Azospirillum sp. TSH100: one gene and its partner. The protein of the gene in region 1 interacts with the protein of each later gene in a pairwise test. Links are inferred from orthologs where the notes say so. Each region holds a gene or a part of one and is shown on either strand. Other genes may lie near its edges.

Region 1 (9,328 bases):
GACCGCCGTCCACAACACCCGGCTCAGGGTGGGCGAGGGCATCGTCGGCTACATCGCCGGCCACGCCCGCCCGGTGGCGATGGACAACGCGCCGTCCCATCCCAGCTTCGCCTACCGCCCGGAAACCGGGGAAGACCCGTTCCAGTCGCTGGCCGGCGTGCCGATCCTGCGCGGCAGCAAGGTGCGCGGTGTGCTGGTGATCCAGCACAAGGACCGCCGCCGCTATGTCGAGGAGGAGGTCGAAACCCTCCAGACCATCGCCATGGTCGTCGCCGAGCTGGTGGCGCAGAGTGAACTGGTCAACCCGGTGGAGGTCACCACCACCGGCGATCCCGTGCTGCTACCCGCCCGCCTGTCGGGCACGGCGATGAGCGCCGGGCTGGCCATGGGCCTCGCCGTCATCCACCGGCCGCAGCTGACCGTCCGCCAGATGGTGGCGGAGGATGCCGACGCCGAACTGGAGCGCTTCAACGCGGCGCTTCAGACCATGCACAGCGCCATTGATGATCTGCTGGAGGCGGCATCGCTGGCGGGCCTCAGCGAGCCGCGTGACATCCTGGAGACCTACCGGATGTTCGCCGAGGACCGTGGCTGGCTGTCGCGCATCCGCGAGGCGATCCGCGTCGGCCTGACCGCCGAGGCCGCGGTGCAGCAGGTGCAGAACGACACCCGCGCCCGCATGAGCCATCTGACCGATCCCTACATCCGGGAACGGTTGATGGATTTCGAGGATCTGACCAACAGGTTGCTGCAACATCTGGCCGGCAAGACCAGCGGCACCGATGGCGCCACCCTGCCGGACGACATGATCTTGGTCGCCCGCTCCATGGGCCCGGCCGAACTGCTGGATTACGACCGCACCCGCCTGCGCGGCCTGCTGCTGGAGGAAGGGTCGCCGGCCAGCCATGTCTGCATCGTCGCCCGCGCGCTCAACATCCCGGTGGTGCAGGCGGCCGATGCGTTGAACCGGATCGAGCCGCTCGACCAGTTGATCGTCGACGGCGACCATGGGCAGGTCTTCATCCGTCCGGCCGAAGACATCCAGATGGCCTTCGGCGAGGCGGTGGCGTTGCAGCACCGCAAGGAGCAGATGTATGCGGAGATCCGCAACCTGCCCTCGGTGACGCGCGACGGGGTGCCGATCTCCATCCAGCTGAACTGCGGCCTGCTGATCGACCTGCCGCACCTGACCGCCAGCGGGGCGGAGGGGGTCGGGCTCTACCGCACCGAAATCCCCTTCATGGTCCGCGCCTCCTACCCCGACGTGACGGCGCAGACCACGCTCTATTCCCGCATCATGGACGAGGTCGGCAACAAGCCGGTCGTCTTCCGCACGTTGGATGTCGGCGGCGACAAGATGCTGCCCTACATGACCGGTGGCGAGGAGGAGAATCCGGCGCTGGGCTGGCGCGCCGTGCGCATCGGCTTGGACCACCCGTCGCTGCTGCGCCAGCAGCTGCGGGCGTTGCTGCTGGCCGCCGCCGGTCGGCCGCTGTCGGTGATGTTCCCGATGATCGCCGAAGTCGCCGAGTTCGACGGCGCCCGCCGCCTGCTGGAACTGGAGCTGAAGCGCTTGGCCGCCCAGGGGATCGAGCCGCCCAGCAGCCTGCGTGTCGGCACCATGCTGGAGGTGCCGTCCCTGTTGTGGCAACTCCCGGCCCTGCTGCCCAAGCTGGATTTCCTGTCGGTCGGATCCAACGACCTGACCCAGTATCTGTTCGCCGCCGACCGCGGCAACCCGCGCACCTCGACCCGCTACGACCCGCTGTCGCCGTCGATGCTGTGCGTGCTGCGCCGTCTGGTCGACGAATGCACCCGTCACAGGGTCTCGCTCAGCATCTGCGGCGAGATGGCCGGCCGGCCGCTGGATGCCATGGCGCTGATCGGCGTCGGCTTCCGCACCCTGTCGATGTCGCCGCCCTCGGTCGGGCCGGTGAAGACCATGCTGCGTTCGCTCGATGTCGCCGCCCTGCGGCAATACATGAGCGGGCTCTACACCGGGGCCGACCACAGCCTGCGTGACAAGCTGAAGACCTTCGCCAAGGACCATGGCGTTTTGATCTGAGGGGCGTGCTGATCTGAGCTGCGCTAACCGCAGTCGGGAAATCAATCGCTCACCGTGACACGGGATATCGCCGCTTCACGCTCGGCGAAGGAGGCGCGTGCCTGCTCGATCTCGGCATGGTGCGTCTCCGCCCAGATCCATACGCCGCAGAATGCCGCTCCCAAACTCTCGCCGAGCGGCGTGAGCGTGTAATCCACATGGGGTGGGATGACCGGATGAACCGTGCGCCGTACCAGGCCGTCCTTCTCCATCTGGCGCACGGTTTGGGTCAGCATCTTCTGGCTGATCCGACCGACGACCTTGCCGAGTTGCGTGAAGCGCAAGGTGCCATGCTCATGCAGGGCCTCGAGGATCAGCATGGTCCATTTATCGGCCACCTTGCCGATGATGTCGTGAACCAGGGCTTCTATGGCCGGATCGACCGTCTCGGGAGCCGGCTGCCTGCGCCGTGCCTCGATCTGCGGGTCAGGCAAAGCCTTGCGCATCCTACACTCTCCTTTTGGTGCGTATAAATCTTTTTGGTGCCTACTTTTACATGGAGAGTGTGAGCGATACCTTCAAAGCGGACAACAGCGAAAGTCACGCTCATGAAAATCCAAGGTAATACCATCCTGATCACCGGTGGCGGCTCAGGGATCGGCAAAGCTCTGGCCTATCGTTTTCATGATCTCGGCAATACCGTGATTGTCGCCGGCCGTCGAAAAGATGTGCTGCAAGAGGCAGTTTCCGGTCGGCCGAACATGCACGCGATGACCTTCGATGCCGACAGCGCCGCGGGTGTCGCCGACTTCGCGCGGCGGGTGACGGCGGAGCATCCGGCACTCAACGTGCTGATCAACAATGCCGGGATCATGCGCTACGAGGCGCTGGATCGGCAGCGCGATCTTGGCGATGCGGAGGCGACGGTCGCGACCAACCTGCTCGGCCCCATCCGGCTGACCGATGCCTTGATCGAGCATCTGGGCCGCCAGCCCGATGCGGCCCTGGTCAACGTCACCTCCGGCCTTGCCTTCGTGCCGCTGGTTGCCGCCCCGACCTACTCGGCGACCAAGGCGGCCATGCACAGCTACACGGTCGCCCTGCGCGAAGCGCTGAAGGGCAAAATCGAGGTCATCGAACTGGTGCCGCCGGCTGTCCAGACCGATCTCACCCCAGGGCAGGCCACCCGTCCGGGCTACCTGCCGCTGGCCGACTTCATCGACGAAGTGATGGCGCTGTTCCAGCAGCAGCCGACCCCGCGCGAGATCCTGGTGCAGCGCGTCGCCTTCCAGCGTCAGGCCGAGGCGGAGCATCGCTTTGACGAGGCGGTGACGACGCTCAACGACATGGCCCGCAAAGCGCGAGAGGCGCAACAGTAAGGATGCGAAGCGGGTGGCGTCGTCCGGATGTAAAAAAGCGGAGCCGCGAAGGCTCCGCTTTCTTATTTCGCTCAAATGACCACACCACAGACATCACACGTCCAGGTTCGACACCTTCAGCGCGTTGTCCTGGATGAACTCGCGGCGCGGTTCGACGACGTCGCCCATCAGGGTGGAGAAGACCTCCTCCGCCTGATCGGCGTGGCTGACGCGGACCTGCAACAGCGAGCGCTTGGACGGGTCCAGCGTGGTTTCCCACAGCTGGTCCGGGTTCATCTCGCCCAGACCCTTGTAGCGCTGGATGGTGACGCCGCGGCGGCCCAGCTCCATCACCGTGTCGAACAGGGCGACGGGGCCGGTCAGGGCACGGCTTTCCTTCTGCTTCTCGAAGGCCTTGCCGGCTGTGCCGAACACCCGCTTCAGGTCGGCGGCCAGCGCGTCGAGACGGCGGGCCTCGACGCTCTTCAGCAGGTCGGTGTCGAACAGGTGGCGGTGGGTGACGCCGCGCCGGGCGCGGATCACGGCATAACCACCCTGGGGCAGGGCCTCGCCGCGCCAGCCGCCGTCGGCGTCCAGCGCGTTCATCCGCTCGGCCACCGCCTGCGCCGCGGCCTCGGCCGCCGCCTTGTCGTCGGCCAGGGCGGCGGACAGAGTGCCGGCGACCGCCGCCTGCTCCACCACCATGGCGTTGCCGACCTTGCGCGACAGCGTGTCGATCGCCGGCCGCGCGGTGCGGGCCTGTTCGACCAGACCGGCCAGTTGATCGCCGATCAGCAGCGTGCCATCCGCCAGCCGGACCGACAGGTCGCCCAGCGCCGCCTCGACCAGATACTCTTCCAGCGCCCGGTCGTCCTTCAGGTAGCGTTCCTTGGCGTTGCCGCGCTTGATGCGGTAGAGCGGCGGCTGGGCGATGTAGAGATAGCCGCGCTCGATCAGGTCGGGCATCTGCCGGAAGAAGAAGGTCAGCAGCAGGGTGCGGATGTGGCTGCCGTCCACGTCCGCGTCGGTCATGATGATGATCTTGTGGTAGCGCGCCTTGTCGGCGTTGAACTCGTCGCTGATGCCGGTGCCCAGCGCCGCGATCAGCGTGCCGATCTCCGCCGACGACAGCATCTTGTCCAGCCGCGCCCGCTCCACGTTCAGGATCTTGCCGCGCAGCGGCAGGATGGCCTGGGACTGGCGCGAGCGGCCCTGCTTGGCCGAACCGCCGGCCGAATCGCCCTCGACGATGAAAAGTTCCGACAGCGCCGGATCACGCTCCTGGCAGTCCGCCAGCTTGCCCGGCAGCGACGACATGCTGAGCGAGCTTTTCCGCGTCATCTCGCGCGCCTTGCGGGCGGCCTCGCGGGCGGCGGCGGCCTCGACCACCTTCTGGACGACGCGCTTGGCGTCGGCCGGATGCTCCTCGAAATACTGGGCCAGTGCCTCGCCCACAACCGCCTCGACGACGGGACGGACTTCGCTTGATACCAGCTTGTCCTTGGTCTGGCTGGAGAATTTCGGATCGGGAACCTTCACCGACAGGACGCAGGTCAGGCCTTCACGGGCGTCGTCGCCCGACAGGTTGACCTTCTCCTTCTTGGCGATGCCGGATTCGGCCGCGTAGTTGTTGATGGCGCGGGTCAGCGCCGCGCGGAAGCCGGCGAGGTGGGTGCCACCGTCCTTCTGCGGAATGTTGTTGGTGAAGCAGAGCGTCGTCTCGTGGTAGCTGTCGTTCCACTGCAGCGCGCATTCCACCGTCACCACGCCGCCATGCTCGGTCGGGCGCTCGCTCTTCAGCGTGATCGCCGGCTTGTGCAGCGCCGTCTTGGACCGGTCGAGCCAGCTGACGAAGGCCTCCAGGCCGCCTTCGTAATGCAGGTCCTGCACCTTCGGCTCCACCCCGCGCGCGTCGGTCAGCAGCAGGCGGACGCCGGAGTTGAGGAAGGCCAGCTCGCGCAGCCGGTGTTCCAGCGTGGCGAAATCGAACTCGATGTTGGTGAAGGTCTCGGCCGAGGGCATGAAGGTGACTTCGGTGCCCGACAGCTGCTTGCCCTTCTCCGGTACCATCGGCGCCTCGCCGACATCGGCCAGCGGCGCCTCGGCGTTGCCGTGGCGGAAGCGCATGCTCCAGGTCCGGCCGCCGCGCCAGATGCGCAGATCGAGCGTCTCGGACAGCGCGTTCACCACCGACACGCCGACGCCGTGCAGGCCGCCGGAGACCTTGTAGCTGTTCTGGTTGAACTTGCCGCCGGCATGCAGTTGGGTCATCACGACCTCGGCCGCCGAGACGCCTTCCTCCGGATGGATGTCGGTCGGGATGCCGCGGCCATTGTCGCGCACCGTGACCGATCCGTCGGCGTTCAGCACGACCTCGACCTTGTCGCAATAGCCGGCCAGCGCCTCGTCGATGGCGTTGTCGACCACCTCGTACACCATGTGGTGCAGGCCGGAGCCGTCATCGGTGTCGCCGATGTACATGCCGGGGCGTTTGCGCACGGCATCGAGCCCGCGCAGAACGGTGATCGACTCCGCCCCGTAGTCCGCCTGCTGGGGCTCCGACTGCGGGAGGTCGTTCTTCAGTGCTTCCTGTGCCATGCGTCGACTATAACAGATTCGGTTGCGGATTCGGCGGTTTAGCGTGGGCGAAGACGCCTTTTTTTTGGGTCTTGGCCCGAATTTCCACCCCTATCCGGGGCGGATGTGGGCGTCTTCGATGTGGAAGCGGCGGGCATCCTCGCCAAGGGGGTCGAAAACCCCCTCGTCGGTGCCGGTCATCCAGGCCTGGGCGCCCAATGCCAGGATTTCGCCGAACAGCGCGGCACGCCGGTCGGGATCGAGATGGGCCGCAACCTCGTCGAGCAGCAGGATCGGCGCCGCGCCGCGTTCAGCCGCCAGCAGCCGGGCGTTGGCCAGTACGATGGCGATCAGCAGGGCCTTCTGCTCGCCGGTGGAACAGAGCCCGGCCGGCATGTCCTTGGGCGCATGGCGGACGGCGAGGTCGCTCTTGTGCGGTCCCGCCAACGCACCGCCGCCGTCGGCATCGGCACGGCGACCGGAGCGCAGACTATCGCGCAGCGCATCCTCCGCCGCCAGGGCCGGGCCCTCGTCAAGCCATTGCTCCACTGTGCCGGCGACGGCGAGGTCGGCGCCGGGGAAGGGACCGACCGAGCGGGCGCAGGCGGCGCGCAACCGCTGCACCACCTCGCGCCTTGCGGCGGCGACGGCGATGCCGGTGGTCGCCATCTGGTCCTCCAGCGCGCCGAGCCAGCCCTCGTCGAAACGGCCGTCGCGCAGCAGCCGGGCGCGTTCACGCAACGCATGCTCATAGCGCGACAGCCGGCCGGCATGGGCGGGGTCGAAGCCGAAGACCAGCCGGTCGAGGAAGCGCCGCCGTCCGCTCGACCCTTCGAGAAACAGGCGGTCCATCTGCGGGGTCAGCCAGACCATGGCGACATGGTCGGCCAGCGCCGTCTGGCCCTTGGCCGGGTGGCCGTCGATGCGGACCAGCCGGCGGTCGCGGTCCGAGGCGCGGTTGCCGTCATGCGGTTCGCGGCCGGTGCCGATCTCCACCGGACCCAGCGGGGTGTCGAGCGTCGCCGCCACCGCCCAGCCCGCGCCGGGGGGCGAGCCCAGCCGTTCCACCTCGGCCAGCCGGGCGCCGCGGATGCCGCGGCCGGGGGCGAGGAAGCTGACGGCCTCCAGCAGATTGGTCTTGCCGGCGCCGTTCGGGCCGATCAGCGCGACGGGACGGCGGTCGGGCTCCAGCCGAGCGGAGTCGTAGCCGCGGAAACGCGTCAGCGTCATCCGCCTGACCGCAAGGGCCGGAGCCAAAGCCTGAGTTGCGGCGGGCACCGGGCTGCCGCCGCTCATCGAAACTGCCGTGTGCTGCAACTGGTCCGTTCCGCCTGGGGCGGGGAGGATCCCCGCAGCCCCATCACACGCGCATCGGCATCAGGACATAGAGCGCGGTGGAGTCGGCGACGTCGCGGATGATGGTCGGCGACGCGGCGTCGGCCAGCGTGAACTGGGCGCCCTCGCCCTCGATCTGCTGCGTGATGTCCAGCAGATAGCGAGAGTTGAAGCCGATTTCCAGGGGGGATTCCTGGTAATTGACCTCCAACTCCTCGGTGGCGCTGCCCGATTCCGGGCTGGTGGCCGACAGGGTCAGGGCACCGCGGACCAGCGACAGCTTCACCGCCCGGCTCTTCTCGGTGGAGATGGTGGCGACGCGGTCGACGGCAGCGGCGAACAGCTTGGCGTCGACTTCCATCACCTTGTCGTTGCCGACCGGGATCACCCGCTCATAGTCCGGGAAGGTGCCGTCGATCAGCTTGGAGGTGACGACGACGCTGTCGAAGCCGAAGCGGATCTTGTTGTCGGACAGCGACAGCTCGATGCGGTCGGCGGCCTCATCGACCAGCTTGCGGATTTCGGTGACGGTCTTTCGTGGAATGATGACGCCGGGGATACCCTCGGCCCCGTCCGGCAGCGGCATCTCGACCCGCGCCAGCCGGTGGCCGTCGGTGGCGACGGCGCGCAGCACCGGCGTTTCCAGGCTGCCCATCTTGCTCTTGGCGGCGTGCAGGTAGATGCCGTTCAGGTAATAGCGCGTCTCCTCGGTGGAGATGGCGAAGCGGGTGCGGTCGATCAGACCGCGCAGGTCGGCGGCGGCGACCGAGAAATTGTGCTTCAGCTCGCCGCTGGACAGCTGTGGGAAGTCCTCCACCGGCAGGCAGGACAGCTTGAACTGCGAGCGGCCGGCGCGCAGCGTCAGGATGGTGCCGTCGCCGCCGATGTCCAGCTCCACCTGGCTGCCGTCGGGCAGCTTGCGGACGATGTCGAACAGGGTGTGGGCCGGGGCGGTGGTCCCGCCGGGGCGGCCGACCGTCGCGGGGACGGTCTCGACGATCTCCAAATCCATGTCGGTGGCGGCCAGCGACAGTTCGCCGTCGCCCGCGCGCAGCAGGACATTCGACAGGATCGGAATGGTGTTCCGCCGCTCGACCACACTCTGCACGTGACCCAGGGAACGGAGAAGGGCGGCGCGTTCGATGGTGATGTTCATGCTGGCGTCGTCTCGGCGGGAGGAGTGACTGGAAAGCGGAACCACCGGGGTTGCAGGCCGTTGTCCGGCCGTCCCGCCCCGAGCGGGCGCGCATCATACCACATCGACGGGTGCGTCGAACCAAATTGTTGCGGCCAAGGCCTTCGGCAGAAGGGGGATTCACGCCTCCGCCCGCCGCCGTCCCTCATGCAGCCGCAGAATGTCGACGAAGTCGGCGCTCTGCCAGTTGCGCGACCGGCTCAGCTCGCGGCGGACGCTTGCGACGAAGGCATCGATCACCGTCCATTCGTCGGCCGTGATCTCCCCGTCCCCGTCCAGATAGCTGTGAACGACCCGGTGCAGACCCTGGCTGACCGGACTGATCCAGCCGTCCACCGTCTCGTCCATCGCCGCCATCAGCCGGCGGATGCGCAGCATGTGCGCCATGCGGTGGGCCGGCCTTTCCTGCGGTTCGGCCTTCATCGCCTGGATGAAGGCGAGGCGCCCGGTCTCCACCGCATAGAGGCGCAGCGACTTCAGCTCCGGGTTGGCGTAGCCGGCGTTGCCAAGATAGCGGCCCCAGCGCCACACCAGCTCCAGCAGCCAGACGATGTCCTCATGGTCGGGAACCGGAGCGTGACGGGCGTTCATCGCCGCCTGCAGCCGGGCGGCCAGCGCCGGCATCACCGTGCCGGTCAACTCGCGGCTGACCGCCGCCAGCTCCGCCCGCAAGGCCGGGCCGGTGGAGCGGCTGGCCAGGAAGCCGGTGCCGGCCAGCGCGGTCAGCGCCCGGTCGAAGCGCTCCACCGCCTCGTGCAGCAGGGCGCGGGTGGGGACAGGGGCGGACAGCACGCCACCGTCCCCAATCTCCCCATTTGA
Region 2 (6,459 bases), 1.1 Mb from region 1 along the record:
GTCCGTGGAATAGAGCGGGCCTTTGCCGGCATTCCGGGCGACGCCGATGATCAGGTGGTCGACCTGACGGGCGGCGCGCTGGATGATGTCCATGTGACCGTTGGTGATCGGATCGAAGGTGCCGGGATAGACACCGATTCGACGACCCTTGCTGGTCTCGGTCTGGCTGGTCGCCATGGGTTCCCCTTTAGGCCCGTCCGTTATTCGTTCGGCGCGGCGGTGCCGCCGGCTTCGCCGACCGACCCGACCGAACCGTTGGCGTCACCGCCGTCCTCGACACCAGTCTCCCCCCCGCCGCCAGTCTCGCCGTCTTCCTCGGCGATGGTGGCGACCGACACCACGCGTTCGTCCGCCCCCACGCGGAACAGCGTGACGCCCAGCGTCTTGCGGCCGGCCACCCGCACATCGTGGAGCGGCATGCGGATCACCTGGCCGCCGTTGGTGACCATCATCACCTGATGGTTAGATTCGACGGGGAAGGCGGCGACGATCGAGCCGTTGCGCTCGCCCATCTCCATGTTCCAGATGCCCTGGCCGCCGCGGCCGGCGGTGCGATACTCGTAGGACGAGCTGCGCTTGCCATAGCCGCGGTCGGAGACGGTCAGAATATACTGTTCCTTTTGTTTCAATTCTTCATACCGCTCCTGCGTCAGGGTGACGCTGTCGGTCGGCACCTCGTCCGCCTCCGGAGCGGCCTCGCCCTCCATCTCCAGCCCTTCGTCGCGCTTCATCTTGAAGAAGGCGGCGCGCTCCTCGGGCGTGGCATCGACGTGGGTCAGGATCGACAGCGACACCACCTCGTCACCATCCGCCAGCTTGATGCCGCGGACACCGGTGGAGGTGCGGCCGGCGAAGACGCGCACATCGTCCACGGGGAAGCGGATGCACTTGCCGCCGCGGGTCGCCAGCAGAACGTCGTCGGTCTCCGAACAGGTGTGAACGCCGATCAGGCGCTCGCCCTCCTCCTCCAGCTTCATGGCGATCAGGCCGTTGGAGCGGATGTTGGCGAAGTCCGACATGCGGTTGCGGCGGACATTGCCTTTCGACGTGGCGAAGACGACGTGCAGATCGGCCCAGGCGGCCTCATCCTCAGGCAGCGGCAGCACGGTTGTGATGGTCTCGCCGTCGATCAGCGGCAGCAGGTTGACGAAGGCCTTGCCGCGCGCCTGCGGGTTGCCCAGCGGCAGGCGGTAGACCTTCAGCTTGTAGACCATGCCGCGGTTCGAGAAGAGCAGCAGCGGCGTGTGCGTGTTGGCGACGAACAGGTCGCTGACCGCGTCCTCCGCCTTCATCGACATGCCGGAGCGGCCCTTGCCGCCGCGCTTCTGCGCCCGGTAGGTCGACAGCGGCACCCGTTTCACATAGCCGGACTGGCTGACGGTGACGACCATGTCCTCGCGCTGGATCAGGTCCTCGATGTCGGCCTCGAACTCCAGATCCTGGATTTCGGTACGGCGGGGCGTGCCGAACCGTTCCTTCATCTCCACCAGCTCGTCGCGCAGGATCCCCATCAGCTTCGGCCGGTTGGCGAGCGTGGCGAGGAAATCGGCGATCTGGTCGGTGACGTCCTTCAACTCGGCGCCGATCTTGTCGCGCTCCAGCCCGGTCAGGCGGTGCAGGCGCAGATCGAGGATGGCGCGGGCCTGGACTTCCGACAGGCGGTAGGTTCCCTGCTCGCTGACGCCGCGACCGGGCTCGTCGATCAGTTCGATCAGCGGGCCGACGTCATGGACCGGCCACTCGCGGTTCATCATCTCCTCGCGCGCCCAGACCGGGTCGGGGGCGCTGCGGATCAGCTCGATCATCGCATCCAGGTTGGCTACGGCGACCGCCAGACCGACCAAGGTGTGCGCCCGCTCACGCGCCTTGCCCAGCAGGAACTCGGTCCGGCGGGTGATGACCTGCTCGCGGAAGCGGACGAAGGCGGTGATGATCTGCAGCAGATGCATCAGTTCCGGACGGCCCCCGTTCAGCGCCAGCATGTTGACGCCGAAGGAGGTCTGGAGCTGGGTGTGGCGGAACAGCTGGGCCAGCACCACGTCGGGGACCGCGTCGCGCTTCAGCTCGATCACCACGCGCACGCCGTCGCGGTCCGACTCGTCACGCAGGTCGGCGATGCCCTCGATCGTCTTGTCGTTCACGACCTCGCCGATGCGTTCCATCAGCTTGGCCTTGTTGACCTGATAGGGGATCTCGGTCGCGACGATGGCGGTGCGGTCCTTGCGCACCTCCTCGAAATGGGTCTTGGCGCGCAGGATGATCGAGCCGCGCCCGGTCTGGAGCGCCGCCCGGCTGCCCGAGCGGCCGAGGATCAGGCCGCCCGTCGGGAAATCGGGGCCGGGCACATGCTCCATCAGCTCTTCGAGCGTGACGTCGGGATTGTCGATGTAGGCGCAGCAGGCATCGATCACCTCGCCCAGATTGTGGGTCGGGATGTTCGTCGCCATGCCGACGGCGATGCCGCCGGCGCCGTTCACCAGCAGGTTCGGGAAGCGGGCCGGCACCACGGTCGGCTCGCGACCGGAATCGTCGTAGCTGGCCTGGAAGTCGATGGTGTCCTTGTCGATGTCGTCGAGCAGCGCTTCCGCCGCCTTGGCCAGACGCGCTTCGGTGTAGCGCATCGCCGCCGGCGGATCGCCGTCCATCGAACCGAAATTGCCCTGACCGTCGATCAGCGGCAGGCGCATGGAGAAGTCCTGCGCCATGCGGACCATGGCGTCGTAGATCGCGCTGTCGCCGTGCGGGTGGTATTTACCCATCACGTCGCCGACGATGCGCGCCGACTTCTTATAGGGCTTGGTCGAGTCGTAGCCGCCCTCCTTCATCGCGTAGAGGATGCGCCGGTGCACCGGCTTCAGCCCGTCTCGGACGTCGGGCAGGGCACGGCTCACGATCACGCTCATCGCGTAGTCGAGATACGATTTCCGCATCTCGTCTTCGATGTTGATCGGCGCGATGTCGGAGGCGGGAGGAAGGGGCGTATTGCTCAAGCGGACACTCATTTTTAGAAGGTGCCGCCGCTTGCGGATCCGCGGCAGTCACTGGCCTTGCGGGCCGAAGTTTAGCCGGAGAAATATAGCAACTCTCGCAATTGCACACAATGATTCGGGGCTGAAAAGCCCGTTTCAGCGCCGGCTCAGATGTGCGAACCGCAGCGAGAGGATGGTGACGGATACCAGGCTGGCGATCAGGATTCCCTCGAACAGCCCATGTGCGCCATGGTCCAGCCCGAAAACCAGGAAGGCGGAAACCGGAATCATCACCACCGCGTAGGAGAAGAAGTGGAGCGCGGTTGGAATCCAGGCATCGTGCCGGCCGCGCAGGGCATTCGCCATCACCGTCTGGCCGCCGTCGGCGATCAGGATCCAGGCGGCGAAGGCGATCAGCGGCACCACCGCCTCCAGCAACTGCGGGTCGTTGGAATAGATGGCCCCCAACGCATCGGGCAGGCTGCGGTAGAGGATGCCGACGCCGGCCAGAATGGCGCTGGTGACACCCAGCCCGGTCCAGCCGGCCAGCGCCATGTCGCCGCGGTCGCCGCGGCCGTAGGCGACACCCACCCGTACCGCGGTGGCCGACGCAAGCCCGACCGCCGCCATGAAGGGCAGCGCGGTCAGGTTCAGCCCGACCGTGTAGGCGCCCAGCGCCAGCGGGGAAATCATGCCGGCGAACAGGCCGAGCGCGGCGAAGGCGCCGCTCTCCACCCCGATGCTCAGCCCGGCGGCATAGCCGAGGTGACGCTGGCGTGCCGCCCCGCTCCACCAGTCGGCGACCGGCCGGCGCACCTGCCAGCGGTCGTGGTCGTGCATCCACCACACATAGGCGACCAGCCCCAGACCCATGCTCCAGCGCACGATGCTGGTTGCCCAAGCCGACCCGACCGCCCCCAGCGGCTCAAGCCCGGCATGGCCCCAAACCAGCGCCCAGGCGAGCACGGCATTGACGATGTTGCCGATCACCATGGCGACCATGCCCGGCAGCGGGCGCTTGATGCCCTCCAGGAAGAAGCCGGTGGTGATGTACAGCATCATGCCCGGCGCGCCGAGGCCGAGCACCGCCAGCACATGGGCGCCGCCCGCCGCCATCTCCGCTGTCTGGCCACCGGCCTGGAACAACGGGTCCCCCAGCAGCGAGACCAGGGCGAACAACGCCCCCAGCAGCAGCGCATAGGGGATGGAGCGCCGCCATGCCCGTCCGCAGTCCGCCTCGCTGCCTGCCCCGAAGGCGTGGGCGGTGATCATGACCGTACCCATCAGCAGACCGACGCCGGTGCCGACCATGATGTTGCCGGGCAGGTGGGCCAGCCCGTAATAGGCCAGTTCCTGGGCCGAGAAACGGCCGACGATGGCAGTGTCCACCGCCATCATCACCATCAGCCCGGCGCGGGAGATGATGACCGGCGCCGCCAGACGCAGCAGTTCGCCGACGTGGGCGGCGAGGCGTGCACGCAACGGCTCCGGGGCGTGCGGCTCCGGGGCGGGCAGAGTGGCGGTGCTCATGACGAAACCTGTGGTCGAAGAGGGGTGACGGCGGACTATGCCGCGCTGCCGGACCGTAAGGCTTGGCCGGAAAGCGGGCAGGCTGCGCAAAAGCTGGTCATTCTGCCCGGTGGGTGTACCGCGTCAAGGTTTTCGGGCGCCTCGAAAGGACCGTTGCATTTGCTGCATGGCGACGCGACCGGACGCGGAACCAAGCCGGCGCCACGCCGTTGTCGAAAGCAGAGACGAACGACGCCTCAATCTGAACCTCCAGCCCCCTCACCCCTGACCGGAGAGACGCCATGCAGCACGCCAAGAACAGCCGGCAGCGCGCCACCGCTCGCGCCATCCCGTTTCCCGCGCGCGAGGTGGTGATCCTGACCTTCCTGATGGCGCTGGCCGCCATGCTGACCGGCTGCAACACGGTCGAGGGTGCCGGGCAGGATGTCCGGGCCGGTGGCCGGGCGATCGAACGGACGGTCGATTGAGGCGTAACGCAACGGCCACCGACACAGGGAATTCCCGCATGAGCGATCAGCAGAAGCCGTCCACCCCCGGCGAGATTCCGCCGCCGTCCAACCCGAATCCGCCGCAACCCGATCGTCCCACGACGCCCGATCCCTATCCGGTCCCGGACAACCCCGGCGTCCTGCCGGAAGTCCCGCCGCCGGCCGACGAACCAATGCCGGGTATGCCCAACCCGACAACGGCTTGATAGCGGCGGCGTGATTTGACGTCGGGAGGAGGGGCTTCTTGCGCCGTCCCCCCTCCCGAATCCGACGCAACCTACCGCCGCAGATCCCGGTCCAGATTCGGTTCCGCCCGGTCGCCATTCAGGCGGGCACGATAGACCTGGACGGCTTCCAGCACGCGCTGGACATAGTTGCGGGTCTCCGAAATCGGGATCAGCTCGATCCAGTCGACCACGTCGACGGTTCCGCTGCGCGGATCGCCATAGGTCTGCAGCCACTGGCTCACGCGGTTCGGGCCGGCATTGTAGCCGGCGATGGCCAGCACCCAGGAGCCGTTGAAGCGGTCGATCAGATCGGCCAGATAGGACGAACCAAGGGTGACATTATAGCCGGGGTCGGAAGTCAGCCGGGCTGTCGTGTGCTTCAGCCCCAGCTTTCCCGCCACCTGCTGCGCCGTCGCCGGCATCAGCTGCATCAGCCCGCGCGCGCCGACGGGAGAGACGATGGCGGGGTTAAAGGTGCTTTCCTGCCGGATGATGCCGTGGATCAGCGCCAGTTCGGGCGCCGCAGGACGCGAATCGAGCATCGGATAACCGGCTTCGACCAGGAACACCTCGTTCTGCGCGGCGTCCTTGGCTGTGGCGACGGCCAGATCGCGGCGGCCCACGTCGGTCGCCAGCCGCGCGGCCAGCACGTAATCGGCCGGCGTCCTGGCATCCAGGCTGACGCGGCGGACGAATCCGGTCACCTGATCGGCCGCGTTGCCGCCGATTTCCGCCAGCAGGCGGGCAACCCGCACCACCTCCCGCTTGTTGAAGGCGGCCGTCTCGGCACTGGAGACCGTCGGTGGCGTCGGCAGGGTGACCGCCCCGCCGGAGACATGGCGGAAGGCCAGCTGACCGTAGAAGGTGGTGGGGTAGGTCGCTGCCTTGGCGTACCAGTCGCGCGCCGGCCCGGTCTGGCCCAGGGCCTCCGCCGCGCGGCCGCACCAGTAGGCGCCGCGTGCCTTGCTGATCGGGGCGGTGACGGAACGGTACAGCTTGTGGAAATGGGTGAAGGCCTCCGACGGCTTGTCGAGGAAGCGCAACGCCAGGAAGCCGGACAGGAATTCCGCATCGGCAAAGGAACTGCCTTCGCTCATGCCGTTGGCGCTGACCAGCCGGTAGGCGAGATTGTAGTCGCCGCGCTCCATAGCCCGGCGCGCCAGCAGATGGCGTTCCGACCACCAGGATTGCGGCCGGCCCATGTCGGTGCCGGCCTGGGCGATGATCTCCAGCGCACCGGCATCA

The links.
Region 2: the proteins of gyrB (region 1) and gyrA interact in binary tests that used the Escherichia coli proteins (3 or more experiments, as listed by UniProt). The link is inferred for Azospirillum sp. TSH100 from one-to-one orthologs.

Annotation. Positions count from the first base shown.
Region 1 is NZ_CP039634.1:1,039,786-1,049,113, forward strand. The notes cover bases 3,259-6,340. They hold gyrB (DNA topoisomerase (ATP-hydrolyzing) subunit B), read right to left. Parts: upstream 6,001-6,340; coding sequence 3,517-6,000; downstream 3,259-3,516. Other genes in these bases: E6C72_RS05035 (SDR family oxidoreductase), read left to right, coding at 3,259-3,423; recF (DNA replication/repair protein RecF), read right to left, coding at 6,091-6,340. In the rest of the region: ptsP (phosphoenolpyruvate--protein phosphotransferase), read left to right, coding at 1-2,065; E6C72_RS05030 (helix-turn-helix domain-containing protein), read right to left, coding at 2,107-2,550; more of E6C72_RS05035, read left to right, coding at 2,653-3,258; more of recF, read right to left, coding at 6,341-7,275; dnaN (DNA polymerase III subunit beta), read right to left, coding at 7,340-8,470; E6C72_RS05055 (hypothetical protein), read right to left, coding at 8,630-9,328. UniProt on the Escherichia coli protein: DNA gyrase negatively supercoils closed circular double-stranded DNA in an ATP-dependent manner to maintain chromosomes in an underwound state.
Region 2 is NZ_CP039634.1:2,138,124-2,144,582, forward strand. Bases 1-3,355 are described here. They hold gyrA (DNA gyrase subunit A), read right to left. Parts: upstream 2,991-3,355; coding sequence 201-2,990; downstream 1-200. Other genes in these bases: coaD (pantetheine-phosphate adenylyltransferase), read right to left, coding at 1-177; E6C72_RS10145 (MATE family efflux transporter), read right to left, coding at 3,126-3,355. In the rest of the region: more of E6C72_RS10145, read right to left, coding at 3,356-4,499; E6C72_RS31990 (entericidin A/B family lipoprotein), read left to right, coding at 4,781-4,966; E6C72_RS10155 (hypothetical protein), read left to right, coding at 5,005-5,193; E6C72_RS10160 (lytic transglycosylase domain-containing protein), read right to left, coding at 5,265-6,459. UniProt on the Escherichia coli protein: A type II topoisomerase that negatively supercoils closed circular double-stranded (ds) DNA in an ATP-dependent manner to maintain chromosomes in an underwound state.